DNA from 4 places in the Providencia hangzhouensis genome. Region 3 is predicted to be linked to each of the others. Evidence: predicted binding sites of a transcription regulator. Region 3 holds the regulator's gene; each other region holds the start of a gene.

Region 1 (7,549 bases), 880 kb from region 3:
AATTAGCGTTCAATATGTTGCCATTACTGGCGGATACGGAAGGCAGTGTCGTTCACGAACGTCGTTTGGTTGAGCAAGTGCGTAAGGTGCTGCAAGATGATGGCTTGCCAGTGGCGGTGAGTTTTATTCAATCTCCTGTTTTTTATGGGAATGCGCAAGTCGTTCATTTAGAAACTTTGCGCCCAATGAGTGCAGAAGAAGCGAACGAAGAACTTGAACGTTTTGAAGATATTCAGGTCTCAGAAGAGGGTGATTATCCTACACAGGTGACTGAAGCGTCAGGTAATGACCAATTAAGCATTGGTTGTGTACGTAATGACTATGGCATACCTGAAGTTTTACAATTTTGGTCAGTGGCTGATAACGTGCGTTTCGGTGGGGCACTGATGGCGGTAGAAACAGCAGAAAAACTGGCTCAGGAGCTGTTTTACTAATGTCTGAGCCTACACAGTTGTATCGCATCGCATTAGGTATTGAATACAACGGCAGTCGTTATTTTGGTTGGCAGCGTCAGCAAGAAGTGAAAAGTGTTCAAGGTTGTTTAGAAGAAGCCTTGTCAAAAATTGCAGCGGAGCCAATTAGCGTGTTTTGCGCAGGGCGCACAGATGCAGGCGTTCATGCTACAGGGCAAGTGGTGCATTTCGAAACCTCTGCCATCCGCAAAGAAGCGGCTTGGACTATGGGGGCGAATACGCATTTGCCCCCTGATATTGCTGTCCGCTGGTGTAAACCGGTGGCCGAGGAGTTTCATGCACGTTTTAGTGCAACAGCGCGTCGATATCGCTACGTGATTTTTAATCACCGTTATCGGCCAGCAATTTTATCGAGTGGCGTAACGCACTTTCATTATCCACTCGATGAAAAAAGAATGCATGAAGCGGCACAGGCGCTATTGGGTGAACGTGATTTTACCTCATTCAGAGCAGTCCAGTGTCAGTCAAAGTCGCCATGGCGTAATGTGATGCATGTGAATGTCAGTCGCCACGGTCATTATGTGGTGGTAGACATCAAAGCCAATGCGTTTGTTCACCATATGGTGAGAAATATAGTCGGAAGTCTGTTGGAGATTGGTTGTGGCAATCAAAACATTGATTGGATGGCGCATCTTCTTGAGTTAAAAGACCGTACCAAGGCAGCTGCAACCGCAAAAGCGGAAGGGTTGTATTTAGTGAGTGTCGATTACCCAGAGAAATTTGAGTTACCTCAGAATGTGATGGGGCCGCTTTTTCTGGCAGATGAACTGATGTAAAGCGAATTTTTATTTATCTCATAATTTTTGTAAATAGCATGGATGCTATTATCAATGAGGATTTTATGGAATTTATCACTTTTATTATCGACTTTATTTTACACATCGATGTCCATCTTGCTGAACTGGTCAGAGATTATGGTACATGGGTCTATGGTATCCTATTTCTGATCCTATTTTGTGAAACAGGGTTAGTGGTCACACCATTTTTACCTGGAGATTCGTTATTATTCGTTGCGGGTGCGATTTCGTCATTAGACAGTAATGACCTGAATGTCCATTTAATGGTCGCTTTAATGATTACGGCAGCGATTATTGGTGATGCTGTAAACTACGCAATTGGGCGTATTTTTGGTGAGAAATTATTCAGAAATCCAGACTCGAAGATTTTTCGTCGTGTTTATTTAGATAAAACTCATGCTTTTTATGAAAAACATGGCGGTAAAGCGATTATACTGGCACGCTTTGTGCCGATAGTCAGAACTTTTGCACCATTCGTTGCAGGAATGGGGAAAATGTCTTATCGTCACTTTGCTTTTTATAATGTGACGGGCGCGTTTATTTGGGTATTATTATTCACTTATGCGGGTTATTTCTTTGGTGAATTACCGTTCGTACAAAAGAATTTGAAATTACTGATAGTCGCGATTATCTTTGTTTCAATTCTTCCGGGTGTTGTTGAAATTATTCGTCATCGTCGAATAGCTGCGAAAGAAAAGCGTGCGGCAGCGCAAAAAATCGATAACCACTAAGCGGTTTAGTAAGGTGGTTTAACAAGTTTTTATCTACAGTGAGATATCATTGTGGTTTAATGGCAAAAAATTACATACTGGTGATAACCAGAGTGAATCAGACAAAAAGGTCCATTAATGAGCTGGATTGAAAAAATTTTAAAGAAAGGTAACTTGACCCAATCACACAAAGCCAATATCCCTGAAGGGGTTTGGACCAAATGCGATAGCTGCGGGCAAGTATTATATGGTGCTGAATTAGAGCGTAATTTATCCGTGTGTCCAAAATGTGACCACCATATGCGAATTCACGCACGTCAGCGCTTAGAAACCTTCCTTGATGAAAACTCAACAACGGAATTGGGCAGTGAACTTGAGCCAAAAGATATTCTTAAGTTCAAAGATTCAAAAAAATATAAAGACCGTATTGCTGCTGCGCAAAAAGAAACAGGTGAAAAAGACGCGATCATCGTGATGAAAGGCACGTTGAAAGGTATGCCTGTGGTGGCTGCGGCGTTTGAGTTCGCTTTTATGGGCGGTTCAATGGCCTCTGTTGTTGGCGCGCGTTTCGTGCGTGCAGTGGAGCAAGCTCTGGAAGATAACTGCCCGTTGGTTTGTTTCTCTTCAAGTGGCGGTGCGCGTATGCAAGAAGCGCTGTTATCATTGATGCAGATGGCAAAAACCAGTGCAGCTTTGGCAAAATTGCAAGAACGTGGTTTACCTTACATCTCTGTATTGACCGACCCAACCATGGGTGGGGTGTCTGCAAGTTTAGCGATGTTAGGGGATATTAATGTGGCAGAGCCGAAAGCATTAATTGGTTTCGCAGGGCCACGTGTTATCGAACAAACTGTTCGCGAAAAGTTACCGCAAGGTTTCCAACGCAGTGAATTCTTACTTGAGAAAGGCGCGATTGATATGATAGTTCGCCGCCCTGAGATGCGTGATCGCTTAGCTGAAGTGTTAGCGATGTTAACCAATAAACCAAGCTTTAATGACACGCCTATCATCGTAGCGGAAACGGTTGAAATCGACATTAACGCCGTTGATGAACTTGATGCCCAAGAGCCAAAAAAGGATTCTGAAAAGCATAAAAAAGATGATGAGTAATCTAATCATTCCTAATGCCAAGTCTCCATTGGAGGCTTGGCTTTCTTATCTCACCGACTTACATAGTCAAAATATTGATATGGGGTTGGAGCGAGTCGGTCAAGTTGCTAGGAAAATGAACCTAACGCAACCTGCACCTAAAGTTATCACTGTCACTGGGACCAACGGAAAAGGGACAACTTGCCATACGCTAGAGTCTATTTTTATGGCATCTGGGTTAAAAGTTGGGGTTTACAGTTCACCGCACCTTATTCGTTATACCGAACGCGTTCGTATTCAAGGCCAAGAGCTCCCTGAGTCTGATTTCTGTGAAGTATTTGCCACAATTGAAGCACAACGTGCAGATATTTCGCTCACCTATTTTGAATACGGCACCTTGGCGGCGTTACAATTATTTAAGCAAGCTAAACTCGATATTGTGATTTTAGAAGTCGGTTTAGGCGGTCGGTTAGATGCGACCAATGTCGTTGATGCGGATATTGCGGCGATCACCAGTATTGCCTTAGACCATACAGATTGGTTAGGTGCAGACCGTGAACATATTGGTTATGAAAAAGCCGGTATTTTCCGCAAAGGTCACTATGGAGTGGTCGGTGAACCGGACATGCCAGCTTCAATTGCCCAAGTGGCTGAGCAGCTAGGTACACAGCTATTTCGCCGTGGTACGGATTGGCAATACAGTGAGCAAGCAAATAGCTGGTCATGGAAAAGTTCACAGCGTGAATGGCATGATTTACCGTTACCCAATGTACCTTTAGCGAACGCAGCAACAGCGCTGGGTGTGGTGAGTTGCCTATTGGAAATTGATGCTGATATTGCCCAAAAAGTGACTGAGTCCGCTATTCATCAAGGTTTGAAATCTGCTCAATTACCGGGGCGCTTCCAAATTATTGGTGAAAAACCGTTAATGATATTGGATGTAGCGCATAACCCCCATGCCGCAGGGTACTTAGTCAGTAAATTAGCGGCCTTACCGGAAACTAAAAACCGTCGCATTCTCGCGGTGGTAGGGATGCTAGGCGATAAAGATATCAAAGGGACGCTTGAGTGCTTATCACAACAAGTCACCGACTGGTACCTTGCGCCATTAACTGAGTTTAGGGGAGCAGATGTGGCCCAACTTAGTCAATATTTACCCACAGCTAACCAGTTTGAAAGCGTAGAAAAAGCGTGGCAGCAAGCTTGCGTCGATGCTAATGAGCAAGATGTGATTGTGGTGTGCGGGTCATTTCATACCGTCGCTCACGTTATGATGTTATTGGAAAATCAAGAAGGATAGTGCCGGTGGCTAGTAAATTTCAGAATCGACTTGCTGGCGCCATTGTGCTTGTTGCAGTGGGGGTCATTGTGCTTCCTGCTCTGCTTGATGGCGATAAGAAATACAATGAAAATGAATTTGCGGCCATTCCTATTATCCCTAAACCAGGTGATGAAGAAGACATTGAGGCAATAGCGCCTATTGTAAGTACGACAACAACAGCTTCTTCAGAAGGGGCTTCTGAAGCCATGTTATCAGAAGCGATTACGCAGCAGCAAAACGAACAGGTTGAAACACGGCCATCGACGACAACTCCCGCACCAAGCGTAGTTGAACCCACAAAGCCAGAACCGAAGCCTGAGCCTAAAGTTGAGCCGAAGCCACAACCGAAACCTGAACCTAAGCCCGAGCCGAAATCTCAGCCACAAGGCAAAGCATTTGTGGTGCAAGTCATCGCATTGAACAATGCGAGTAAAGTTGAGGAGATAGTCGCACAGCTCAGGTTGTCTGGTTACCAAGTTTATACTGTTCCTGCAAAACCAGTGAATAATAAACTCACGCGGATTTACGTAGGGCCTGAGGCCTCAAGGCAAAGGCTAGAAGCGGCTTTACCAGAACTGAATAGGATTACGGGAACAAAAGGGATAATTCAAAGCTATAAACCTTAAAATAGAATTTAAATAATCCCTAAAAGGTAAGGGGATTTAGTAACTTACTGCGGCGATTATGATTTTTTCTTTTCGCCGCTATTTTTTTTAATTTGATAGAAAAATGGTTACGCAAACGTTTTCGTTTTCTGTTAGAATGCACTTCGCTGATGTCGCGAGTGCGAATTTTGGAATGGAATATGGTCTGGATAGATTACACAATTATCGCCATTATTGGCTTCTCGGCATTAGTTAGCTTGATCCGTGGGTTTGTACGAGAGGCGCTCTCACTGGTTACATGGGGCTGTGCTTTTTTTGTTGCAAGTACGTTTTATCCTTATTTAGCTGACTATTTTACTCGCTTTGAGGATGTGCTGGTTAGAAATGGCATTGCTATCGCCGCACTGTTTATTGCCACTTTGATTGTTGGCGCAGTCGTAAACTATGTGATTAGCTCATTAGTACAAAAAACGGGGTTGTCAGGCACAGATCGTGTTCTGGGGATCTGCTTCGGTGCGTTGCGTGGTGTATTGATTGTTTCGGCATTGCTGTTTTTTCTCGATACCTTTACACCATTACCTCAAAGTGAGGACTGGCAGCGTTCGGAACTTATTCCGCAGTTCAGTCATATAATCAGGTGGTTTTTTGACTACCTGCAAAATGCGTCAAGTTTCCTACCGGAGAACATTTCTCCGTCTGGCTGATGAGGAAAGACTAAATGTGCGGTATTGTCGGTATCGCCGGTGTTACACCGGTAAACCAATCAATTTATGATGCTCTCACGGTGCTTCAGCATCGTGGGCAAGATGCAGCAGGTATTGCCACTATTGATGGCAAAAACAACATTCGTTTACGCAAAGCAAATGGCCTTGTTAAAGATGTGTTTGAAACACGTCATATGCTGAGATTACAGGGCTGCATGGGGTTAGGGCACGTCCGTTACCCAACGGCAGGTAGCTCAAGTGCTTCCGAGGCGCAACCTTTCTACGTAAACTCACCTTTTGGTATTACACTTGCGCATAATGGTAATCTGACAAACGCTCATGAACTCACTCGGAGTTTATTTGAAACAGCGCGCCGCCATGTTAACACCACTTCTGATTCTGAAATATTACTGAACGTATTAGCCCATGAGCTGGATAGGTTTGATCATTTCCCTCTCGAGCCAGACAATGTTTTCAGTGCTGTGTCCGCGATGCACAAAAAATTACGCGGTGCGTATGCTTGTGTGGCATTAATTATTGGCCATGGCATGTTAGCCTTCCGTGATCCTCACGGTATTCGTCCGTTAGTATTAGGGCGCCGCATTACTGAAAGTGGTGAACATGAATATATGGTCGCTTCTGAAAGTGTTGCGCTTGATACTTTAGGTTTCGAGTTTTTACGCGATGTGGCGCCTGGCGAAGCGGTATATGTGACAGAAAAAGGCCAATTATTTACACGCCAATGTTCTGATAACCCACAATTAACCCCATGTATTTTTGAGTATGTCTATTTTGCTCGCCAAGACTCTTTTATTGATAAAGTGTCTGTGTATAACGCAAGGTTACGTATGGGGCAAAAACTGGGCGCTAAAATTGCTCGCGAATGGGAAGACTTAAACATCGATGTGGTAATTCCTATTCCAGAAACATCGTGTGATATCGCCTTAGAAATCGCGCATATTCTTGATAAACCGTACCGCCAAGGTTTCGTGAAAAACCGCTATGTAGGCCGTACATTTATCATGCCGGGTCAGCAAGAACGTCGTAAATCGGTGCGCCGTAAGCTTAATGCGAACCGTGCGGAGTTTCGTGATAAAAACGTCTTACTTATTGACGACTCCATTGTACGCGGAACAACATCGGAGCAAATTGTTGAGCTTGCGCGTGAAGCCGGAGCAAAAAATGTTTACTTTGCCTCAGCGGCACCCGAAGTGCGTTTCCCAAACGTATATGGCATTGATATGCCAAATGCAAATGAATTGATTGCACACGGGCGCGAAGTGGATGAAATTCGCAAACTTATCGGCGCAGATGGGCTAATTTTCCAAGATTTAACGGATTTAGTCGACGCGGTGCGTGAAGAAAACCCTGAAATTACAGAATTTGAGTGTTCCGTGTTTGATGGCATTTATGTGACCAAAGATATCGACCAAAGTTATTTAGACTACCTAGAAAACTTACGAAAAGACGATGAGTTAAAGTTGAAGGATCAGAGTGAGGTTGAAGACCTAGAGATTTATAACGAAGGCTAAATTTTCGTCAATTTTCGTCATAGTTTGGGCTACAGCGTTGTTGGCTTCACAAATTCGCCCTAGTCACGTAGTTTTCTACGCTCCTAGGGTCTCTTTGCTAGCCGCCTAGCTGTAACCCTAACTATATAGAAAATCCACAGTGATTCTGATTTTTCCCATCTTTAATCTGTAGCCTAAAATATCAAGAAAACTATGACGTCAAATGAAGGCCTAAGTTACAGTTATATCTGATTTAAAATACGTAAAAATCGAGTAAGCTAGAGGGACATTAACTGCCTATTTGGAGCGATATATGGCTGATTTCAACTCCCTCCCTGA
Region 2 (7,549 bases), 1.3 Mb from region 3:
GCGACGAGAAATAAATTCCTGTTTATTCATACCGTTTTTGCCTTATTATCAGAATAATTAGATTGCTGAATATATTGCTTGTGTTTAACCAATCACATAGCAACATACACTGGCGAAATGACTTAAAACTGGATACACCCCGTTTTCAAGCACTTAATTTTATCAATAATATAATATCGTCCGATAAAGTTAAGTGGCTTTGAAAACTCACGTTACACGTTAAAAGAAACTAATGAAGAACTGGCTTATCATTTTCCACTGCGGTTGGGCCTTGGCCTTTAGTTGGCTCAATCAATGCAATGTAACATAATTGCACCGCCACCCTGACATACTCCACCACTTCTTCTAACGCTTGCTCGAGTTCTTCTTGGTCTTCGTCTTCATCATAACCAAGCATACCAATATTGCGTAAATCTGTGATAACCTCGCTTATCTCTTTTTTATCAGCCAGTTTCGGTTGTGTAACACCAACACCTAATAAAAAGTGATTTACCCAGCCAGCTAGCGCATCAGCATGGTCAAAAACAGAAGCATCTTCGTCAGGAAATAGCATAGTAAATGCAAACTCGCTATCATCAAGTGCTTCAAACGTGGTATCAAAAAGTTCTCGCAGTGGCTGTGAAACGGTTTGTGGAAAAGCTAAACCATCGTTAGCAAGGTCATGGACTAACGTTTGCCAGCTTTGATCACGTCCCCCACCACAGATCAACCCGGTTATTAGACCATGGATCTCTGCGGCAGTAAGTGCGATTGAGTGCTGTTGCAGTAGTTTGTCCAGTGATTCATAGTTTGGTAAAGATTTTTGTATAGACATCTGAATTCGTCATGTTAGCTTATGATTCGTGATATGCTACCATCAAGGATAGCCGCTAGACCAGTATGCTTTTGTCTTATCTATTAATTGCGCCAAATATGATGTATTTATGGCGAGTATTATTCAGTATGGAGGTATCATGTCCGCACAACCTGTCGACATCCAGATTTTCGGGCGTTCAATGCGAGTTAACTGCCCATCAGAACAAAAAGAAGCCCTTCTTGAGTCGGCTAAAGAATTAGAACAACGCTTGCAAAATCTGAAAGATAGAAGCGGTGTGACCAATATGGAACAACTTATTTTTATCGTAGCATTGAACGTCTGTCACGAATTAGCACAAGAAAAGACAAAAACGCGTGATTATGCTTATAATATGGAAGAGAAAATAAAAATGTTGCAGCACACAATCGAACAAGCGTTGCACGATCAGGTGAAAATTACTGAGAGGCAGGTATTGCCCCTAGAGTAAATCTGCTTATTAATCAGACACTAGTAGAAAAAAATATACAAAATTAAGGTTGCATTTTAAATCTAGTTTCGTACAATGAAATCACTGAGTAACGATAAGTTCTCAAACCAAATTTCTCTGAGATGCGCGTGAGTGGGCGAGTCCCCTGAGCCGATATTTCAACTAAATAGAATGTGGTTATGGCGCTGGTGAGCATGCCTGATTCGCTCAGGAAGCCTAAAGGTTGCTAAACTGCGTTCACCTTGAACCAAGGGTTCAAGGGTTACAGCCTACAACGGCATCTTGGAGACCCTCAATTAAGTTCCTGCTTATTTTTCATTTGTTTTCTACATAACCTTTCATCTTGCGATATACTTTAAGTAATTTACTTTCTTGGTTAACTGTTTTTTATCGCATATATAACAGGTTATCACATGCAAGACTCCCTCTCGACCCAACGCCAGCAGGTACGTCAAACAATCCGCCAAGCACGTCGTCAATTAAGCGCTCAGCAGCAATATGACGCTGCGGAACAACTCATGCATAATGCATTAAACCACCCGAAAATAGCACAAGCCAACACGATTGCGTTGTTTCTTTCTTTTGATGGCGAAATTGATACTAAACCGCTTATTCAGGCGCTCTGGGCTGAAGGCAAACAAGTCTATCTCCCTGTTTTGCATCCTTTTAGTCGCCACCATTTATTGTTTCTTCACTATCGCCCCGATAGCCAACTCGTTAAAAACAGATTTAATATTGATGAACCACCGCTTGATGTTAGAGATGTGCTACCACTTGAGAAACTGGATATCATGCTTATCCCATTAGTGGCTTTTGATACTCAAGGGCAACGGTTAGGTATGGGAGGTGGGTTCTATGATAGGACTCTAGCAAATTGGCAAAAAACCGGTTTTTATCCGATAGGTCTTGCCCATAATTGCCAGCAAGTAGAAAAACTCCCCATCGCACACTGGGATATTCCTTTACCCGAAATTATTACGCCGCAAAAAATATGGCGCTGGTCATAAATACCCGCGCCATCATTTCACACAATTTTTAGCGTAACTTAGAACAGTAAACGCGCACGAATGGTTCCAGGCAAATCTTTTAATTTCTGGAGTGCTTCATCTGTTTGGTTTGGCGTTTGCATTAATACATCAATAACCACATAACCTACGTTGCCTGATGTACGTAAATACTGGCCAACAACGTTAATGTTATTTTCAGTGAAGACTTGGTTGATGCTGTTCAAAATACCTGGGCGGTTTTCATGAATATGCAAGAAACGGTTGGTATCTTCAGTATGGACTGGCAGGGAAACTTCTGGGAAGTTAACCGCAGATAGTGTTGAACCATTATCAGAGTATTTCGCCAACTTACTAGCTACTTCTAACCCAATATTTTCTTGAGCTTCTTCTGTAGAGCCCCCAATGTGCGGCGTTAAAATCACATTGTCGAACTTAATCAATTCAGAGATAAATGGGTCATTAGGGTCATTATTTGCAGCTGGCTCACTTGGGAATACGTCCACCGCAGCACCTGATAAATGTTTGCTTTCCAACGCGGCTGCCAGTGAAGGAATATCCACAACTGTTCCACGTGATGCGTTAATGAAAATAGAACCAGGCTTCATACGGTCGAATTGTTCTTTAGCAAACATATTCTTCGTACTTGGGGTCTCAGGGACATGTAAGCTAACCACATCGCTCATATTCAGAAGTTCAGTTAAAGAACGAACTTGAGTTGCATTACCTAATGGTAGTTTGTTTTCAATATCATAGAAGAAAACATTCATACCGATACCCTCAGCTAAGATCCCTAACTGAGTACCAATGTGGCCATATCCAACAATACCAAGACGCTTACCGCGTGCTTCAAAACAGCCTTTCGCTTGTTTTTCCCAAATACCACGGTGGGCTTGCATATTAGCTTCAGGAATACGACGTAGTAAAAGTAATAATTGGCCTAATACCATTTCTGCAACGGAACGTGTATTCGAAAATGGTGCGTTAAATACAGGGATACCGCGTTTTGCCGCAGCATCTAAATCAACTTGGTTGGTGCCGATACAAAAGCAACCCACTGCAACAAGTTTTTCTGCTGCTGCAAAAATTTCTTCAGTAAGATGAGTACGGGAACGGATACCTACAAAACGTGCATCTTTAATCGCTTCTTTTAATTCTTCGTCGGATAACGCACTTTTGTGATATTCAATATTGGTGTAGCCCGCAGCTTTTAAGTTATCAACCGCACTTTGGTGCACACCTTCTAGCAGTAAAAATTTAATTTTGTCTTTTTGCAAAGATACCTTAACCATTTCCCTACCCTATCGTGAACGTACTTAAGATTTATAACAGATGAACATATGTGTTTGCCTAACATAGCTCAAGAGAGATGACATCCATCTACCTTGAGCTATGAAGCGTATACCAACATAGCAAAAAATAGCGCAGTAGCAATACAACCGTTTGCTTAATGGATGCTAAAAAGCGCGAAGAAAAAGAAGTTAAATGGTAGAAAATCAGGGGTGATAACACAAAATAAGGATTTTTCCTGCACAATGCCTATTTGTGTGAGATATATCACCAAAATAGCTAGATATTAAAAAAAATAAAATAAATTTCAAATTGGTGATATTAATAAAACTGGTTAATTAATTTAGCTTCTATCAAATCATAAACTAATGACAAAATACCAGTAAGACAAAAAAACCAGTGGGTATAACTCCACTGGCTTATTAAAAAATTGAATACGATATAGATTATAACTTGATGGTTTTAACGCCTTCGTTTGCAGTTCCCATCAAGACGACGTCTGCACCACGATTCGCGAATAACCCAACGGTCACAACACCTGCAATCCCATTAATGGTATTTTCTAATGCCACTGGGTCAATAATATTTAAATTATGGACATCTAAAATCACATTACCGTTATCTGTAATCACATTTTGACGGTACTCTGGCGTGCCACCCAGTTTAACCAATTCACGTGCCACATAGCTACGCGCCATTGGGATCACTTCAACAGGCAGAGGGAATTTACCTAACACATCAACTAACTTAGATTCGTCAACGATACAAACAAAGGTTTTTGCAATTGCAGAAACAATTTTTTCACGTGTTAAAGCCGCACCACCGCCTTTGATCATATTCATGTGGTGGTCAACTTCATCAGCGCCATCAACATAAACATCTAAGGAATCCACTTCATTGCAATCAAATACCGTAATACCCAATGATTTTAATTTTTGAGTTGATGCTTCTGAACTTGATACCGCACCTTCTATTTGACCTTTCATTGTTGCTAATGCATCAATGAAGTGTGAAGCTGTCGAGCCCGTTCCAACACCAACAATAGTGCCCGGTTTTACGTAATCAAGTGCTGCCCAACCTACCGCTTTTTTTAATTCGTCCTGAGTCATACTCATGCCTTTTAAGATTTAATTGAGTCGTGATTAAGGTTATTAATAACTAGTATATACCGGACACCCAATAAGTTGCAGCTTTGTTCGCTGTATTTATGTCACGGTTCTTGGGATTTAGGCCACAACAATAATATTTTTAAGTGTTATTTGTAAAAATATGGCATAGTGCTTGGTAGAATAACAACAAGGAGATCTTTTTGATGAAGCGCCCTGACTATCGCGCATTACAAGCACTGGATGCCGTTATCCGTGAACGCGGCTTTGAGCGCGCAGCTCAAAAGCTCTGCATCACGCAATCTGCTGTGTCACAACGTATAAAGCAGTTAGAAAACCTATTTGGGCAGCCACTACTTGTGCGTACCGTTCCGCCACACCCAACTGAACAAGGGCAAAAACTGCTAGCATTGCTTCATCAAGTCGAATTGTTAGAAGAACAATGGTTAGGTGATGAAAATAGTGGCTCCACCCCTTTATTGCTCTCACTTGCCGTCAACGCCGACAGCTTGGCAACTTGGTTTCTTCCAGCCCTAAACCCTGTATTAGGCAACAGCCCTATTCGGCTAAATATTCAGGTAGAAGATGAAACTCGAACTCAAGAACGTTTAAGACGTGGTGAAGTGGTAGGCGCTATCAGTATTCAACCCCAAGCCTTACCGGGTTGCTTGGTCGATAAACTTGGCGCGCTGGACTATATTTTTGTCGCATCACCTGGCTTTGCAGCGAAATATTTCCCCGATGGGGTGACTCGCTCTTCGTTATTAAAAGCGCCTGCGGTTGCTTTCGACCATTTAGACGATATGCACCAAGCCTTTGTGCAACAAAACTTTGGGTTGTCGCCCGGCAGTGTTCCATGCCATATCGTGAACTCCTCAGAGGCCTTTGTACAGTTAGCGAAACAAGGTTCTACCTGCTGTATGATCCCACATTTGCAGATAGCAAGTGAATTAGCGAATGGTGAGTTGGTTGATTTAACGCCAGGGCTATGTCAGCGACGCATGCTTTATTGGCACCGCTTCGCACCTGAAAGCCGTACGATGAAAAAAGTGACTGACGCCCTATTAAAAACTGGGCGCCAGATGTTAAAACAAGAAGATGAACCCGCAAAAAACTAGCGTTTTAATTCAAATACCACATCAACTTGGTCATTAAAATCAATACTCTGTTGTTCATAAGTCTCATCAATCTTGAGGTCTTGAGCAACAGAGGCTTTCATCGCCCCACCATAATTTCTTGTTGCCATTGGATATGGCACCGCAGCTGGCGCATTATAGTTAATGCTATACACTGGGCCTAACTGAACATTAAAGCCTTTCGCTAAGAGATTAGCTTGTTCTGTCGCATTTTTAATCGCTTGAGACCGTGCTTCATCACGATACTGTTGCGGATTAGCCACACCAAACTGTACTGAGTTGATTTCATTGAGACCTGCGGCTAAAGCACCATCTAACAAGACATTAAGTTGGTCTAATTTCTTCACTTTCACTTCAACAGAACGTGTTGCCGTGTAGCCTTCGATGGTTGATTTTTGTTTCACACTACTGTAATCATATTTAGGCTGAGTTCGCACATTTGCTGCATTAATATCTTCTTTTTCAATACCGTTTTTCTTAAGAAACTCAAAATACTCCGCAACTCGCTTATCGACCCCAGCTTTCGCAGCCGCCGCATCTTTAGCAGTCACTTCCACCTGAATATTCAGCGTCGCCATATCGGGTGTCGCTTTCACTATTCCATTACCCGAAGTCGTAATGTGTGGACCATTAGGTAACGGGTCAGCCAATGACATGGTAGGAACCGCAGCACCTGCTACCATCGCAGCTAAAACTAAAGATTTTAATTTCACAGAACCTCCCAAGGCAATTATTTATCGCTAAAAAAGGGATAATTGGTAATAAACTATCCCTGAGCTCAATTTAACAGTAACACATGAAACAAAAAGTACAGTCAGAATAATGAGAAATTGAACTTTATTGCTTGTCTGTTGAAGATATATTGTTATTGAGAAATCAAACCGAGTCCCTTAAGCCCCTGTATTGCAAGTTGAAATGCAATAAACCACATCACACTCCCCACAAAAATGTTAATAATGCGCTGTGAACGCGGTTTATTTAACACAGGTGAAAACCAAGCAGCAAGTATCGCTAACGCAAAAAACCAAACAAAAGAAGCCGTTAATGCTCCAGCCGTAAACCAAGGTCTCAGCTGGCTTTCTAATTGGCCTCCCACACTACCCAATACAACGAAAGTGTCTAAATAAACATGAGGATTCAGCCAAGTGACGGCAAATAATGTGACAATCACTTTCCATCTTGTGATAGCACGGCTTTCTGTTTGAAGTATGACCTCATCAGGGCTGAGTGCTGTCCGAAACGCACCATAGCCATACCATAGAAGAAATGCTACGCCTGCCCATGTAATCAATTGCATTAATATTTCAGACTGGCTTAATAAAGCGCTCCCACCAAAAACACCTGCGATAATTAAAACGGTATCACTTAAAGCGCATAATAATGCACTCATTAAATGAAACTGCTTTCGGCTTCCTTGTTGTAAGACAAAAGCATTCTGCGGCCCTAAAGGTAATATCATTGCTGCACCCAACAGTGCACCCTGTAAATATATCGAAAACATGCATTAATCCCAACTTTTTATTCAATTAATATGCATGGATATTAACGAGAAAAAATTATTAGTGGAAATGATTAAGTCTAATAGGTCATAAGTATGACTTATAACTAAAAACGGTTCGGTAAGAAAAATATAGGAGTGAGAAATGAATAAGAGCCCATCGAAGACAGGCTCTTATTTTCAGTGAAACTGCTGAATATGACTTTCTAAATATTACTCTGCAGCATCTTGC
Region 3 (7,549 bases):
AAAAAAGTAACGCCAAATAATTCTTTAAAAAACAAATAAATATAGTTAATCTTAAAATCATGTTAATTACAGTCATTTTGATTCAACCTATACCTATTTTGAATAAATAAAATTTTATTGAAATATAAACCAAGAAATAAATATTTTGCTAATAATTCAACCTGAATTAGTTTACATTAGAAATAAAACATTTGATTTATTTTTATGATTATATTAAAAACTGTGAACTAAAAGAGTTGTTGTTGTGTATCTATGATTTTTTCTTGTTCTGTTTTTTTATTTAATATTCTTAAATAACGTTGACGACATAAACGAAGTACATTTCGTTTTTCAGTATCAGAGAATTTTAGCCAATTAAAACGCTCATCACGAGTGCGATAGCAACCTCGACAATAGCCTTGTTCATTACTTTGGCAAATACCACGGCAAGGGCTGGGGATCTCAAAAAATTCAAGTTGTTCCGCCATAAGTTTCCCCTTCAAAAGAAAAAATCACTGATAAATGTATGATATACTCCTGAAAATGAGTATTACCATTATTTGTTCAAAAAACAAACTGTAATCATTGTATTTATTAATTTAAGCACGTTATATTAATAAGTAAATCGATTCAGGCTGATTCTAAGAGGTTTAAAAATGCGCTTACTCCATACTATGTTACGTGTTACTGATATGCAGCGTTCTATTGATTTTTACACGAAAGTGTTAGGCATGCGTTTATTAAGAACTAGTGAAAATACAGAGTATAAATATTCTCTCGCATTTGTTGGCTACAGCGATGAAAGTGAAGGCGCCGTAATCGAGTTGACCTATAACTGGGGGGTTGACCAATACGATATGGGTAACGCATATGGTCATATCGCCTTGGGCGTCGATGATGTTGCAAAAACTTGCGATGATATACGTAGTGCAGGTGGTAACGTAACACGTGAAGCCGGCCCTGTTAAAGGTGGAACAACAGTGATTGCTTTTGTTGAAGACCCTGATGGCTATAAGATTGAGTTGATCGAAAACAAAAGCGCAAGTAAAGGCTTAGGCCATTAATTAGCTATATAATTTAAAAGTACTATATAATTTAAAGTTTAGGTGCCAAATCTAGCGCCTAAACTTTTATCACTGTTTACCTGCAAATTTTTACTGGTTTTGGCATAATGTTACCTAACCAGAAAACTAAAATTGAAAGTCCTAATGTCTGAAAAAAACAATCCAAATGCCCTAGTGAACCGTTTCAGGGGATACTATCCTGTCGTTATTGATGTTGAAACAGGCGGGTTCAATGCTAAAACTGACGGCCTATTAGAAATTGCTGCCATCACCTTAAAAATGGATAAAGACGGCTGGCTCTCCATGGATGAAACATTACATTTTCATGTAGAACCTTTTGAAGGTGCTAATCTTGAGCCATCTGCTCTTGCCTTCACAGGGATTGATCCAACAAACCCTCTACGCGGTGCTGTTAGTGAATATGAGGCTCTTCATGCGATATTCAAAGTCATTCGCAAAGGAATGAAAAATACAGATTGCAATCGTGCAATTATTGTCGCTCATAATGCAAATTTTGATCACAGTTTTGTGATGAATGCAGCCGAACGAGCAGGTTTAAAACGTAATCCTTTCCATCCATTTGCAACCTTCGATACTGCGGCACTGAGCGGCTTAGTATTCGGTCAAACAATTCTAGCAAAAGCTTGTGTTTCCGCAGGTATTCCATTTGATGGTAAACAAGCTCATGGCGCACTGTATGACACCAATCGAACGGCTCTGCTATTTTGTGAGATCGTTAATAAATGGAAAAAGCTGGGTGGTTGGCCAATTATTGAAGAATCCCAATAATTTTTTAATTAATCGCTATTACATAAAAAAACCGTGTTTGATAAAAAGTAATAAGTGCTTTCATCAAATACGGTTTTTACGTTTTTATTTATGGCTTAATTTAGTCTGTGCTAGCTTCATCTGCTGGACGATACTTATCAGCAGTTTCTTTAATTAGAGATTGGAGCTCACCACGCTGGAACATTTCCATGATGATATCACAGCCACCGACCAGCTCACCGTCAACCCATAGTTGAGGAAACGTTGGCCAATTTGCGTATTTTGGCAATTCAGCGCGGATATCTGGGTTTTGTAAGATATCGACATATGCAAAACGCTCACCACAAGAAGACAGAGCTTGTACTGCTTGAGCAGAAAAACCACAGCTCGGAAGTTTAGGAGAGCCTTTCATATATAATAAAATTGGGTTTTCTTTAATTTGGCGCTCAATTCTTTCAATAGTTGTCATTTTTTAACTTCCTTAAAACAAAGATGCAGGTTTTGCAGTCAGCCGGTAACTGGGAGTCTACCGCAACTTAACAGAATACATTGACTGATATAATAGGAAACTGAATTGTTTCATACAATATGCCAGTTTTATAGGGGCATTACTATAGCATTCCAAAAAACAAAAAGGCACCTTTTCTATCTTCTCTCTACTTAAGTCAAACAAGTAGCTATTTCTAGATAAAAACCGAAACTTAATATCTTTAGATTTTTCGATTACAATATCTATATGATTTTTATGTGTAATACCTCTATTTATTTGTTAACATCTTAGTAACACTATTACCTTTATCTTTGTATGGTTTATCGTGTTATCATTAATGTATTAAGTATCATATCGCCAATAGGCGAAACTGTAATGATAAGCTGTCACATATTATTTCGCTCATTTTAAGAGCAAACACCCTAAGTATATTGATATAAAAGCAATCAAGGAGTACGCAATGTCATTTGAACTACCCGCTTTACCGTATGCAAAAGATGCTTTAGAACCTTATATCTCTGCTGAAACCTTAGAATATCACTATGGTAAGCACCACAACACTTACGTTGTTAACTTGAACAACCTCATCAAAGGCACTAACTTTGAAGGAAAATCTTTAGAAGAAATCATTAAAACTTCTGAAGCAGGCGTTTTTAACAACGCGGCACAAGTTTGGAATCACACTTTCTATTGGAATTGCTTAGCACCAAACGCTGGTGGCGAGCCAACAGGTAAAGTCGCTGAAGCTATCAATAAGGCATTCGGTTCTTTTGCTGAATTTAAAGCTCAATTTACTGATGCAGCAACCAAAAACTTCGGTGCGGGCTGGACTTGGTTAGTGAAAAAAGCGGATGGTAACCTTGCTATTGTAAATACATCCAATGCTGCAACACCTATTTCTGGTGATGATAAGCCTGTGTTAACTGTCGATATTTGGGAACATGCTTATTATATCGATTACCGTAACGCTCGCCCTAAATATTTAGAAAATTTCTGGGCGCTAGTTAACTGGAAATTTGTGGAAGAAAATTTAGCATAACAATTTCTGCTTATTGCTAGGTATAGATACAATAAGGGCGAGATATTCTCGCCCTTATTAAATTCACCCTATTCGAGGCTGAAATAAAATCAGAAAATATGTGCAGCAAGAAATATAATCAATGCTAATGAGCCCAACGCAGCAAGCAAACCATATTTAACATCTGTATCCATGAGTTCCTCTCATCCAAACGTAGTTAAACAACTAAATAACCATACAAAAATCAATGTTATTCAGTATACATATCTAAAAAAGTAAAACTAGTGTCTATATCACATGTTATAACATCAATTATTTCTTTCGTTTTTGCGCTAGATCAGACAAAATCGACAACAAATCGCTAAATTATTGCCAGCAAAGGATCAATGCATCAATATGCAGGTAATTTTTTAACAAGAATTCTTATAGAGACCGGTTATTGGTCAGGAGTTTTTTTCCCCCATGGCAACGATTAAAGATGTGGCGAAACGCGCTGGCGTATCTACCACAACCGTATCCCATGTTATTAATAAAACGCGCTTTGTAGCTGATGACACTAAAGCTGCGGTTTGGGCTGCAATTAAAGAGCTCAATTATTCGCCAAGTGCGGTTGCCCGTAGTCTAAAAGTTAACAACACAAAGTCGATTGGGTTGTTGGCAACCTCATGTGAAGCTCCTTACTTCGCAGAGGTAATTGAATCAGTTGAAAATAGCTGTTATGAAAAAGGTTATACGCTAATCCTTTGTAATTCTCATAATAATTTGGGAAAACAAAAAGCGTATTTGCAGATGCTGGCACAAAAGCGTGTTGATGGTTTACTCGTAATGTGCTCCGAATATCCTGCCCCCTTAATCAGTATGCTGGAAGATTACCGCAATATCCCAATGGTAGTGATGGACTGGGGAACTTCCCGTGGCGATTTTACCGATAGTATTATTGATAACTCATTCCACGGTGGCTATCTTGCAGGACGTTATTTGATTGATAGAGGGCATCGTGACATCGGAGCCATCCCTGGTTCTCTTGAAAGAAATACGGGTATTGGTCGATTAACTGGCTTTAAAAAGGCGATGGAAGAGGCCAAAATCACCATAAAAGATGAATGGATTGTTCAAGGGGACTTCGAGCCAGAATCTGGCTATAAGGCAATGATGCAAATTTTAAGCCATAAGCAACGCCCTACTGCCGTTTTCTGTGGCGGTGATATTATGGCAATGGGGGCAATTTGCGCCGCTGATGAGATGGGATTGCGTGTCCCACAAGACATTTCAATCATTGGCTATGATAACGTGCGAAATGCGCGCTATTTTACCCCGGCATTGACCACAATTCACCAACCAAAAGAGCGTTTAGGCCAAATGGCTTTCACAATGCTGCTCGATCGTATTGTAAATAAGCGCGAAGATGCTCAAACAATTGAAGTCCACCCTCGCCTTGTAGAACGCCGTTCCGTTGCTGACGGCCCATTTATCGATTATCGTCGATAATACGCATAATTAGTTTGAAAGCCACTCGGCATTGAGCGTTTCGTTATCGCCAAGGTAATCCAATAACCAATTCAACGCTGGTGATGTATTATTTTCCACCCAAGTTAGACAACAAGGACTGGGTGGAAATGGCTGTGCTAATGCTAGTTCAACTAATAAGCCTTTTTCGCAAAACGAAGCCGCACGATGCTCTGGCACCATTCCGACACACAACCCGTTAACCAAACAAGCTAGACCATTTTCCCAAGAAGGTACGACAAGACGACGTTGATTATCAAGAGCCCATGTATCACGTTTTGGTAGATTACGAGAAGTGTCTTCGAGACATAAACTTGGAAACTCGCGCATTTGGTCGTCTGTTAGCTTGCCGCTTATATTCGCTAATGGGTGTTTAGGGCTCGCCACACACCTCCATGACATAAAACCCATATCACGGAAACTATATCTTTCACCAATCGGTGAGGCTCGAGTAGCTCCAATAGCAACATCTACACGCCCATCAGCAAGTGCATCCCAAACACCATTAAATACTTCAGGATGAATGAAAAGTTCAATATCTGGAAAGTGACGATAAAAATCCAGTATCAATTGCTCTGCTCTCTGTGGTTTTACAATGCAATCAACAGCAATACTAAATTGCCCCCGCCAACCATTAGCAACCTGCTGGCATTGATGCCTTGTATCTGTCATTTTTTTGATAACAGAACGACTTTCCTTAATAAATATCGTTCCAGCTTCTGTAAGAACAACATCGCGATGTCGACGCTCAAATAGGGGAACCGCAAGCCATTCTTCAACTTGCTTGACGGTATAACTGATTGCAGAAGGTACACGGTGTAACTCTTCAGCAGCACCACTAAAGCTCCCAGTTCGGGCAACAGCATCAATCACTTCGAGTGCATGCGCAGACCACATAACCTCTCCTTTCAAAAATTTTGATAGCAAGATCCAAATATTACCGTTTCACAACCTAAAAAAATAGCCTATACAATGGCATCATCATTAACATTTTTTTTAAATATCAGATAAGTAATAATTATGTCGAATACTGTGAAAAAAAATTCCCCTGGATTTATGGTTTACCTTGCAGGACTTAGCATGCTGGGGTTTTTAGCTATTGATATGTATTTACCTGCATTCGGTGCTATGCAAGACACCCTGCATACATCAGAAGGCGCTATCAGTGCTTCTCTCAGTATATTTTTAGCCGGTTTTGCCTTCGCTCAATTGTTATGGGGGCCATTGTCAGACAAACTTGGCCGTAAGCCTGTGCTCATTGTGGGCTTAACTATTTTCATTATCAGTAGCTTAGCTATTTATTGGGTGGAAACCGCAACACAGTTATTAACACTACGATTTTTACAGGCTGTTGGTGTCTGCTCCGCTGCAGTTTTATGGCAAGCTCTTGTTATCGACCGCTATGATGAAGCAAATACCCAAAAAGTTTTTGCTTCTATTATGCCGTTAGTTGCGCTATCCCCTGCTTTAGCACCATTATTAGGAGCATGGGTACTAGAACACCAAACATGGGAAGCAATTTTCCTGATCCTAATGGCTGTGGGTATATTACTTTTATTGCCAACACTCTTTTTGAAAAATGTTTCAGTTAAAACAATAATTGATGACAGCCAACCACAAGCTAAGATTTCTTTCTCAAACTTACTCAGTTCGCCAGTTTTCAGCGGTAATGTGCTCGTTTACGCTTCATGCAGTGCGGGTTTTTTCGCTTGGCTAACCGGCTCGCCTTTTATCTTACGTAATATGGGTTTCAACCCTGCGGATATCGGTTTGAGTTATATTCCACAAACTTTAGCCTTTATTGTTGGTGGGTATGGCTGCCGTATTTTATTAGCAAAAGTCCGAGCAGAAACAATATTTCCATTGTTACTTGTTGGTTATGCGGTAAGCATGTCTATTTTATTCATCATGGCTATTTATACCACACCATCATTAACTATGATCTTGATCCCATTCTGCTTTATGGCAGCTATGAACGGAGCCTCTTACCCAATTGCAGTATCCAAAGCACTAAATGCATTTCCTAGCGCCAGTGGTAAAGCTGCCGCATTACAAAATGCCTTACAACTAGGTTTATGTTTTTTAGCCAGTCTACTTGTTTCTGCTCTTACTTTCGACCCATTGTTAGCAACAACTGGGGTGATGGCAGTAACGATCATTCCAATGGCCATTGGCTACTTTATGCAACGCTGTGCAAGCAAAAATAACCAAACTATTAAGCAGGTTGATTGCCAAACGAATTCATAAAGTATAGCTTACCGACTCAATCATGCCGAATCTTATCGGCATGATTTTTATTTTAGCAAATTCATAAAAATTTCCTTCAGTGTATAGCACTAGTGACCATACAGTAATATATGTTCAGTATTTTGCTATATAACCAATAGCCGATTATTCTTGGCTGGTAAAACCTTACCTTTCTCATCAATTTTCTTAATTCAAAGCGGATTTCACTAAAAATTAAAGTTTTAATTTTGTCATCTACTAAGATATAGATATTTCATGGTTAATTTTCTTGTTAAAAAACGTTATCATTGCGACATTAAATAATGAGTGCTCAAGAATGATGTTAAAACAGTACTATCCACCAGATGAATTAAAATCCTTTGTTAGTTCTATTTTGATAATCAAAGAGTTTACAGAAGCAATTAAAATTTTCCCTGGAACAGGTGCTGAAATCTGGGTTTCATCAGATGCATTTCGCATGACAACTGATAACGATTC
Region 4 (7,549 bases), 1.0 Mb from region 3:
CGTTCTTGAGATTCGTTACACCAGACCTCCAATGGGCTCATTCCTGGCTCATCATTGAGAATCTTACGTAACTCAAAGCGCCCACCACGGCCACCATCACTGACCAATTCTGGCATTGCGTTCGACAAACCGCCTGCGCCTACGTCATGGATAAATAAAATTGGGTTATCATCACCAAGTTGCCAGCAGCTATCGATGACTTCTTGGCAACGGCGTTCCATCTCTGCGTTATCGCGCTGTACCGAAGCAAAATCTAGGTCTGCATCTGATTGGCCCGATGCCATTGATGACGCAGCTCCACCACCTAACCCGATATTCATTGAAGGGCCACCGAGCACAATGAGTTTTGCACCGACCGTAATTTCGCCTTTTTGTACGTGGTCTGCACGGATATTTCCTATGCCCCCCGCTAACATAATCGGCTTATGATAACCACGTAACTCTTCCCCATTGTGGCTATTGACCTTTTCTTCATAAGTACGGAAATAGCCTAATAACGCAGGGCGACCAAATTCATTATTAAATGCCGCACCGCCTAATGGCCCTTCCATCATAATATCCAAAGCGGTCACAATGCGCTCTGGTTTACCGAAATCTTCTTCCCAAGGCTGTTCAAAACCAGGAATACGTAGGTTAGAAACCGAAAAACCGACTAAACCTGCTTTTGGCTTCGCGCCGCGACCTGTTGCGCCTTCATCACGAATTTCACCACCAGAGCCTGTTGCTGCGCCTGGCCAAGGCGAAATCGCTGTTGGGTGGTTATGGGTTTCCACTTTCATTAAGATATGAGCGTCTTCTTGGTGGTAGCGGTAAGTGCGCCCTTCAGGCTCAGGGAAGAAACGACCAACAGGCGAGCCTTCCATCACGGCTGCGTTATCTTTATATGCCGATAAAACGTGGTCAGGTGTTTTTTCAAATGTATTTTTAATCATTTTAAACAGCGATTTAGGCTGTTCTTCGCCATCGATCACCCAATCTGCATTAAAGATTTTGTGGCGACAATGTTCTGAGTTTGCTTGAGCAAACATGTAGAGCTCAACATCCGTTGGATTACGTTTTAACCCGACAAAGGCCTCTAACAGGTAATCAATTTCGTCATCAGCTAATGCCAGTCCCATTTCCCGGTTTGCTGTTTCCAATGCAATACGACCACCCGCAATCACATCAATAGATTTCATTGGTGCTGGCTGGTGCTGCACAAATAATGCGCTCGCTTGTTCAAAAGAAGAGAAAATGCTTTCCATCATGCGATCGTGCAAAATAGCGATCACTTCATGCCACTGCTCTTGGGTCAGTGCATCACCTTGGACATAATAAGCAACTCCGCGTTCAATACGCTTGACTTGATTAAGACCACAGTTGTGTGCAATATCTGTTGCTTTTGAAGACCATGGAGAAATAGTTCCCGGACGAGGAGTCACTAAAATAAGCTTACCGAATGGGTCGTGCTCTGCCAGAGAAGGGCCGTACTTTAACAAACTGCTCAGTTTGCCTTGCTCACTATCACTCAACGGCGCCGAAACTTCAGCAAAGTGCATATACTCAGCATAGATATCCGTGACAGGAAGCTGTTTTTCTACAAACAGTGCCAAAAGGCGGGTAATACGAAATGCTGATAGAGCAGGTGAACCACGCAAAATTTCCATCGTCTTAATTTCTCTCTTTTAAACGCCAGCCCTGAACATGAAAGCAGGGAAACCGGAACACATTATAGAGCAATGTTCATCAATACGAAACCGTTTGCGTGATTAAAAATAAAGCGATTAGTTAAATATTATTCTGTGCTAAATACGATAATATAGGTTGCACCCTTCCTAAATGTTGAGCAAAATAGCCGACTACTGGAATTATAACCATTACTTAGCCATACTCTTTTATGGACATACAGCACCAGTCAATGCACGAGAAACTATTATTTGAATAACTTAAAAGTTAACTATTTAATTGTCGTGGTCATCGCGCTACTGGCTACTATGGTCATCGGTTTTAACGTCCGTTGGCCCAATACACAAAATTCACAAATTAATAAAATTATTTCTCAAGGTGAATTACGTATTAGTGCCGTTAGCTCGCCACTTATCTATATTGATGAGCAAAAACAGCTGCGTGGGTTTGACTACGAGCTGGCTCAAGGCTTTGCCTCATACCTAGGAGTTAAACTCAAGATAACCATCCGCCCAACATTCGAGCAAATATTCGATGACCTTGAAAATGGTGATGCAGATATCGCGGTAGCGGGCCTGCTGTATAACAAAGACCGTTTAGCCAAAACGAAAACCGGTCCAAGCTATCTTAATGTGACTCAACAACTTGTATATCGCAAAGGAACAAACCGTCCCAAAAATTTCAATGAAATTAATGGTAAATTATTAGTTACCGCTGGCACAGCTCATGCAAGTACACTTAAAGAATTGTCCAAAGAATACCCAGACCTAAAGTGGGAAGAAACTTCAAAATACAATACCAGTCAAATCCTTGAAATGGTTGCTGATGGCGAGGTTGACTACACGTTAGAAGACTCTATTGCGGTTGCACTACAACAACGTATTCACCCTCAAATTGCCGTGGCTTTTGATTTATTGGATGAACATGCTATCACTTGGTACATGCGACGTAGCAAAGAAAACAGTTTAGACGCTGCGTTACTTGACTTCTTCAATCTCAGTCATGAAACCGAATTACTCGCACGCCTTAATGAAAAATATTTTAGCCATGTAGAATCCTTCGATTATTTCGACACAATGGCATTTATAAAGGCAATTGATAATAAACTTCCCGAGTATCAACCGCTGTTTGAAAAATATGCTCAGGTGATTGACTGGAAATTATTAGCAGCTATCGCATGGCAAGAGTCCCATTGGGACCCTTTAGCGACTTCGCCTACAGGTGTACGTGGGCTAATGATGTTAACCAAGCCAACGGCAACAACAATGGGTATTGCTGACAGGTTAGACCCGGAAGAAAGTATTAAGGGTGGTGCCGCTTATCTTGCTTATATTATGGAACGTTTACCTGAAACCATCGAAGAAGATGACCGCATCTGGTTCGCCCTTTCTGCCTATAATATGGGGTATGGGCATATGCAGGATGTACGTAAATTAACTGAAATGTTAGGCGGAGACCCTAACCGGTGGTTAGATGTGAAAGCTCGCTTACCTTTATTGACACAGAAAAAATATTACTCACAGCTCACTTATGGTTATGCACGTGGCCACGAAGCTTATCGTTACGTTGAGAATATTCGTCGTTATCATCAAAGTTTAGTTGGTTACTTACAAAGCCAAGAAAGAAAACAGCATGCACTTGATATTGCACAAAAATCACTTATTTATTTAATTTCACCAGAAAACCTGACAGCAGCTGAGTCTCAAACGATTCAAAATCAGTCCCCTATTCCTGAAAAAGTGAGTACTACGCATTTAGGTAAAATGAGTTCTGCAACGCAACCACCTAAAACACTTGAAGAAAAAAGACTACCATTAGGAAAGTATTTGCTTTCACTACATCCATCGCAAAATACCGATGAAACCGATGATAAAACGCCCATCACACCACTAAAAGCACCTGAGAAACCGTTATAAATCATGCTGAAATAAAATGGGAGCGCTAAAATTAACCATATTAGCGCTTTTGTTCTTTTTTTTGGGCTCTACGCAGCTTAAAAAAAGCACTCAGCATTGAAGAACATTGCTGTTCTAGAACACCACCAGTAACATCCACATAATGATTTAACCCTGCTTGCCCCATGATATCTAGGTAAGAACCACAAGCTCCAGTTTTAAAGTCCTTAGCACCATAAACTACACGGCTAATACGGCTGTGGATCATTGCACCTGCACACATAATACAAGGCTCTAACGTGACATATAAGGTGGTATCTAATAACCGATAATTTGATAGCTCTTGCCCTGCTTGTTGCAAAGCCATAATCTCAGCATGTGCAGTCGGATTGTGGTCAATAATAGAACGATTCCACCCCGAGGCAACCAAATGGTTATCTTTCACTAAGACCGCACCGACAGGAATTTCGCCAAGATCTTGTGCTTTTAGCGCAAGTTCAATGGCTTGTTGCATCCAATACTCATCAATTTCTATTTGTGTCACTCTTACCTCTAACCAATGCGTTTACACGTGATTATCCTTAAATGTTAGAATGACCGCAATTAAAATGCTTTTGCCTTTATAATAACAACCTAATTTTAATTGCTAAAAATCGCTAATTTAGCTGCAAAACCCATAAAGAAAGCGCCTACCGTACAATTTCCAAGTTTTGCAAGGAGCTGCTTTTCACGTAAAAAACGAGCTATCAAGTAACCACTAAAAATCAATAAGCTTAAGTATAAAAAACTGACTAATTCTAAGATCGTCGCGAGTACAAGATAAGGCACCCATGCATGAGAGTAATTAAAATCAACAAATTGTATAAAGAAAGAAATATAAAATAGAATTGCTTTCGGGTTTGTTAAGCTCAGCACTAAGGCACGAGTAAAATGGTTTTCTGTTTTAATTGAAATAGTGTCAGTGCCGTCTTGATTCGAATTCTTATGCATAAATGTGCTATATAAAATCTTACAACCTAAATATAGTAAATAAGCAGCCCCTAAGTAACGCACTATCATAAATAATGTTGGAGAAGCTTTGATTACCGAAGCTACACCAATAAATGACAGGAAAATTAATATCCCATCCCCAGTAAATACCCCTAGAGCAGCACGATAACCAAACCGAGTCCCACTCGAACTACTTGTTTTTAATACATATAATGAATTAGGCCCTGGCACGATAATGATTAAAACAAGCCCAGCTAGGTAAGTCCAAAAGTTAAGAACACCAAGATTTTCGAACATATTTTCAACCCTTTATCTTTTTTATTATTTTTATCACAACTTTCAATCTTTGTGAATATTTATTCTATTTATTAGATATATGAAATGAACTAATAATAAAGATTATTTTAAATCTAACTTATTTATTTATGATAACTAGGCAATCAAATTATTATTCATTATTAATAGTAAAAGGAATAAATATATGGCTATCATTAGAAGATTGGTACAAGACGGTTCATTTGAAGAGTTTTATCCAACAACAATGACATTCAATGCCGCAAAACGTAATTATTTTTTAGGCCACTCAAAAGATAAAACTTACGTTGTCTATGCTATGGCTGATAATGGTAAAATTGAACCAAATGCTCCTGCGCAAAAAGGCAAATTAAGATCCTACCTTGGTAATATTCAAGCATTTTATGATACAGTAGATAATAAACAATACTTATATGGATATAATTTAAGCGAGAAAATCGTCGAATTATATGAAATTGACGATAAAGCTGGCATAAAACTACTCTATGTTGATGAATTTACTGTTGGAAGTACAATTCAATCGGCAACTCTATTTATCGCCAATGGCCTTATCCATATATTCAGTCAAGCTGAAAAAGATAAAAGCTGGAAAACCCATAGCTATAGCATCATATAATACCTTCCTTATATTACGTATATTTTATGACACCTTAAATTAGTCACAAGGGGTATTAATTTGCCCCTTATTTAAATAATCAACTTTAAAATCATATTTTAATAAAGAAAGAAAAGCGGTATAAGATCATCAACATTAAAACTTCACCACACTATTAACATTAGGTCTATTTAAATAAATAATCTTATCTTTCACCCTAGTTTCGATTATTTAGCATAGGTATATTTACATTCTTATCTTAATTCACTTTATTATTACATTCTAGTTTACTGATTATTTAAAAATAGAAAATAACGATCCAGATGTGAATACAATAACAGAAAAGGATACCAATATTCTGGTATAGCAAAAAATTGAACGCTAAAAATACAAATTTATCATTTAAATGATGTAAAACATCTACACTATGATTTGTTGTTACTTTTTTCAGGCTTTGCAGGTAAAATACATGGCATAAAAATATAAGAACCAAACGAAAGTAACGAATAGGTGCAAGGTATAAGTTACTAGTTTTTAACTTAATACAATGTAAATCACTGATATGTCTTTATTAATTACAAAACGCTGTATCAATTGCGATATGTGTGAACCCGAATGCCCAAATGATGCAATATTTATGGGTGACGAAATTTACGAAATTGACTCAACACTATGTACTGAATGTGTAGGCCATTACGACAAACCTACTTGCCAGTCCGTTTGCCCAATTACTAATACAATCATCACAGATCCTCAACATATCGAAACTGAAGAACAGCTTTGGGATAAGTTTGTTGCAATTCATCACGCCGATAAAATTTAGGTTTAACTTCACTTATATCCAATTATTTACCTAGTTATCCTTAAATGCTGCCAGTGATTTTTACTGGCAGCTCGGTATTACATTGATTCAAGAAATACTTTCTATGATAACTGTAGCAGATGCATAGTGACGTTCATCGGTAATAGAAACATGGTAATGCGTAACTTTTAACCGATTCGCCAGCTCCAATGCCTCCCCAGTTAAACTTAATAATGGTTTTCCCAATTTATCATTGGTTACTTCAAATTGGTTAAAGGCTAAACCATTACGGATCCCTGTTCCTAATGCTTTTGCTGCCGCTTCTTTAACTGCAAAGCGTTTTGCTAAAAAACGAGCTGGCTTTGATTGCTGTTGATATTGGGCTAATTCATTCTCAGTTAGAATTCTTTTCGCCAGGCTATCACCGGTTCGTTCAAGCACCGACTCAATTCGAGCAATCTCAACAATATCCGTTCCTAATCCAACAATGGCCATTATTTACGTGCTTCTAATAAGATTTTTTTCATGTCAGTAACCGCTTGAGCTAACCCACTAAACAAAGCACGACCAATAATTGCATGGCCAATATTAAGCTCATAAATTTCAGGTAACTGTGCAATACGTTGAACGTTATGGTATGTCAAACCATGACCCGCATTAACTTTAATGCCTTTACTCGCCGCATATACGGCACCATCACGAATACGGCGAAATTCTAACTCTTGCTCTTGTTCTGATTTAGCATCAGCATAAGCCCCTGTGTGAATTTCAATAAATGGTGCTCCACACTCTTGTGCTGCATCAATTTGCTGATGATCCGCATCAATAAATAATGAAACGAGAATGCCCGCCTCAGTCAGACGTTTTACAGCATCAGCCACTTTCTGTTTTTGGCCCGCAACATCTAAACCACCTTCAGTGGTTACCTCTTCACGCTTTTCTGGCACTAAACAGCAGAAAGTAGGTTTGATGCGGCACGCAATTTCAACCATTTCATCGGTTACCGCCATTTCAAGATTCATACGTGTTTGAATAGTTTCATTCAACAGAGTGATATCTCTATCTGTAATATGGCGTCGATCTTCGCGTAAATGCACTGTAATGCCATCAGCGCCTGCTTGCTCCGCAACAAATGCAGCTTGTACAGGGTCTGGATATTGAGTTCCTCTTGCATTTCTAACCGTTGCAATATGGTCGATATTTACGCCTAACAAAAGCTCTGCCATTTTTTATTCCCCATTAATAAACACTAACAAACTCATCTACCTCCTATCCTACTGTAATTTT

Evidence for each region. Region 3 encodes PurR, which represses purine synthesis genes. Its sites were predicted from a motif close to CANGCAAACGTTTGCNTG; they were not measured.
Region 1: a site for PurR is predicted at 5,125-5,142, ahead of cvpA (colicin V production protein). Genes of this name have one in related genera too.
Region 2: a site for PurR is predicted at 3,720-3,737, ahead of serA (phosphoglycerate dehydrogenase). Genes of this name have one in related genera too.
Region 4: a site for PurR is predicted at 1,730-1,747, ahead of purL (phosphoribosylformylglycinamidine synthase). Genes of this name have one in related genera too.

Annotation. Positions count from the first base shown of each region.
Region 1 covers NZ_CP135052.1:1,829,279-1,836,827, forward strand. Annotated here, with positions in the region: gene PZ638_RS08015 (aspartate-semialdehyde dehydrogenase) at 1-434, shown strand, start outside; gene truA (tRNA pseudouridine(38-40) synthase TruA) at 434-1,249, shown strand; gene PZ638_RS08025 (DedA family protein) at 1,315-2,001, shown strand; gene accD (acetyl-CoA carboxylase, carboxyltransferase subunit beta) at 2,119-3,090, shown strand; gene folC (bifunctional tetrahydrofolate synthase/dihydrofolate synthase) at 3,080-4,369, shown strand; gene dedD (cell division protein DedD) at 4,375-5,016, shown strand; gene cvpA (colicin V production protein) at 5,196-5,699, shown strand; gene purF (amidophosphoribosyltransferase) at 5,714-7,231, shown strand; gene PZ638_RS08055 (YwqG family protein) at 7,524-7,549, shown strand, end outside.
Region 2 covers NZ_CP135052.1:1,460,656-1,468,204, reverse strand. Annotated here, with positions in the region: gene pepP (Xaa-Pro aminopeptidase) at 1-30, opposite strand, end outside; gene PZ638_RS06365 (YecA/YgfB family protein) at 230-814, opposite strand; gene zapA (cell division protein ZapA) at 954-1,283, shown strand; RNA gene ssrS (6S RNA) at 1,395-1,576, shown strand; gene PZ638_RS06350 (5-formyltetrahydrofolate cyclo-ligase) at 1,697-2,290, shown strand; gene serA (phosphoglycerate dehydrogenase) at 2,329-3,579, opposite strand; gene rpiA (ribose-5-phosphate isomerase RpiA) at 4,024-4,686, opposite strand; gene PZ638_RS06335 (LysR family transcriptional regulator ArgP) at 4,890-5,801, shown strand; gene PZ638_RS06330 (oxidative stress defense protein) at 5,798-6,532, opposite strand; gene argO (arginine exporter ArgO) at 6,685-7,320, opposite strand; gene mscS (small-conductance mechanosensitive channel MscS) at 7,531-7,549, opposite strand, start outside.
Region 3 covers NZ_CP135052.1:2,710,863-2,718,411, forward strand. Annotated here, with positions in the region: gene PZ638_RS12235 (DUF1289 domain-containing protein) at 228-467, opposite strand; gene gloA (lactoylglutathione lyase) at 636-1,043, shown strand; gene rnt (ribonuclease T) at 1,188-1,832, shown strand; gene PZ638_RS12250 (Grx4 family monothiol glutaredoxin) at 1,933-2,280, opposite strand; gene sodB (superoxide dismutase [Fe]) at 2,762-3,340, shown strand; gene purR (HTH-type transcriptional repressor PurR) at 3,782-4,807, shown strand; gene punR (DNA-binding transcriptional activator PunR) at 4,817-5,722, opposite strand; gene punC (purine nucleoside transporter PunC) at 5,846-7,072, shown strand; gene PZ638_RS12275 (helix-turn-helix transcriptional regulator) at 7,389-7,549, shown strand, end outside.
Region 4 covers NZ_CP135052.1:1,661,773-1,669,321, reverse strand. Annotated here, with positions in the region: gene purL (phosphoribosylformylglycinamidine synthase) at 1-1,646, opposite strand, end outside; gene mltF (membrane-bound lytic murein transglycosylase MltF) at 1,917-3,581, shown strand; gene tadA (tRNA adenosine(34) deaminase TadA) at 3,622-4,104, opposite strand; gene leuE (leucine efflux protein LeuE) at 4,200-4,847, opposite strand; gene PZ638_RS07310 (hypothetical protein) at 5,032-5,481, shown strand; gene PZ638_RS07305 (YfhL family 4Fe-4S dicluster ferredoxin) at 6,023-6,283, shown strand; gene acpS (holo-ACP synthase) at 6,371-6,757, opposite strand; gene pdxJ (pyridoxine 5'-phosphate synthase) at 6,757-7,488, opposite strand.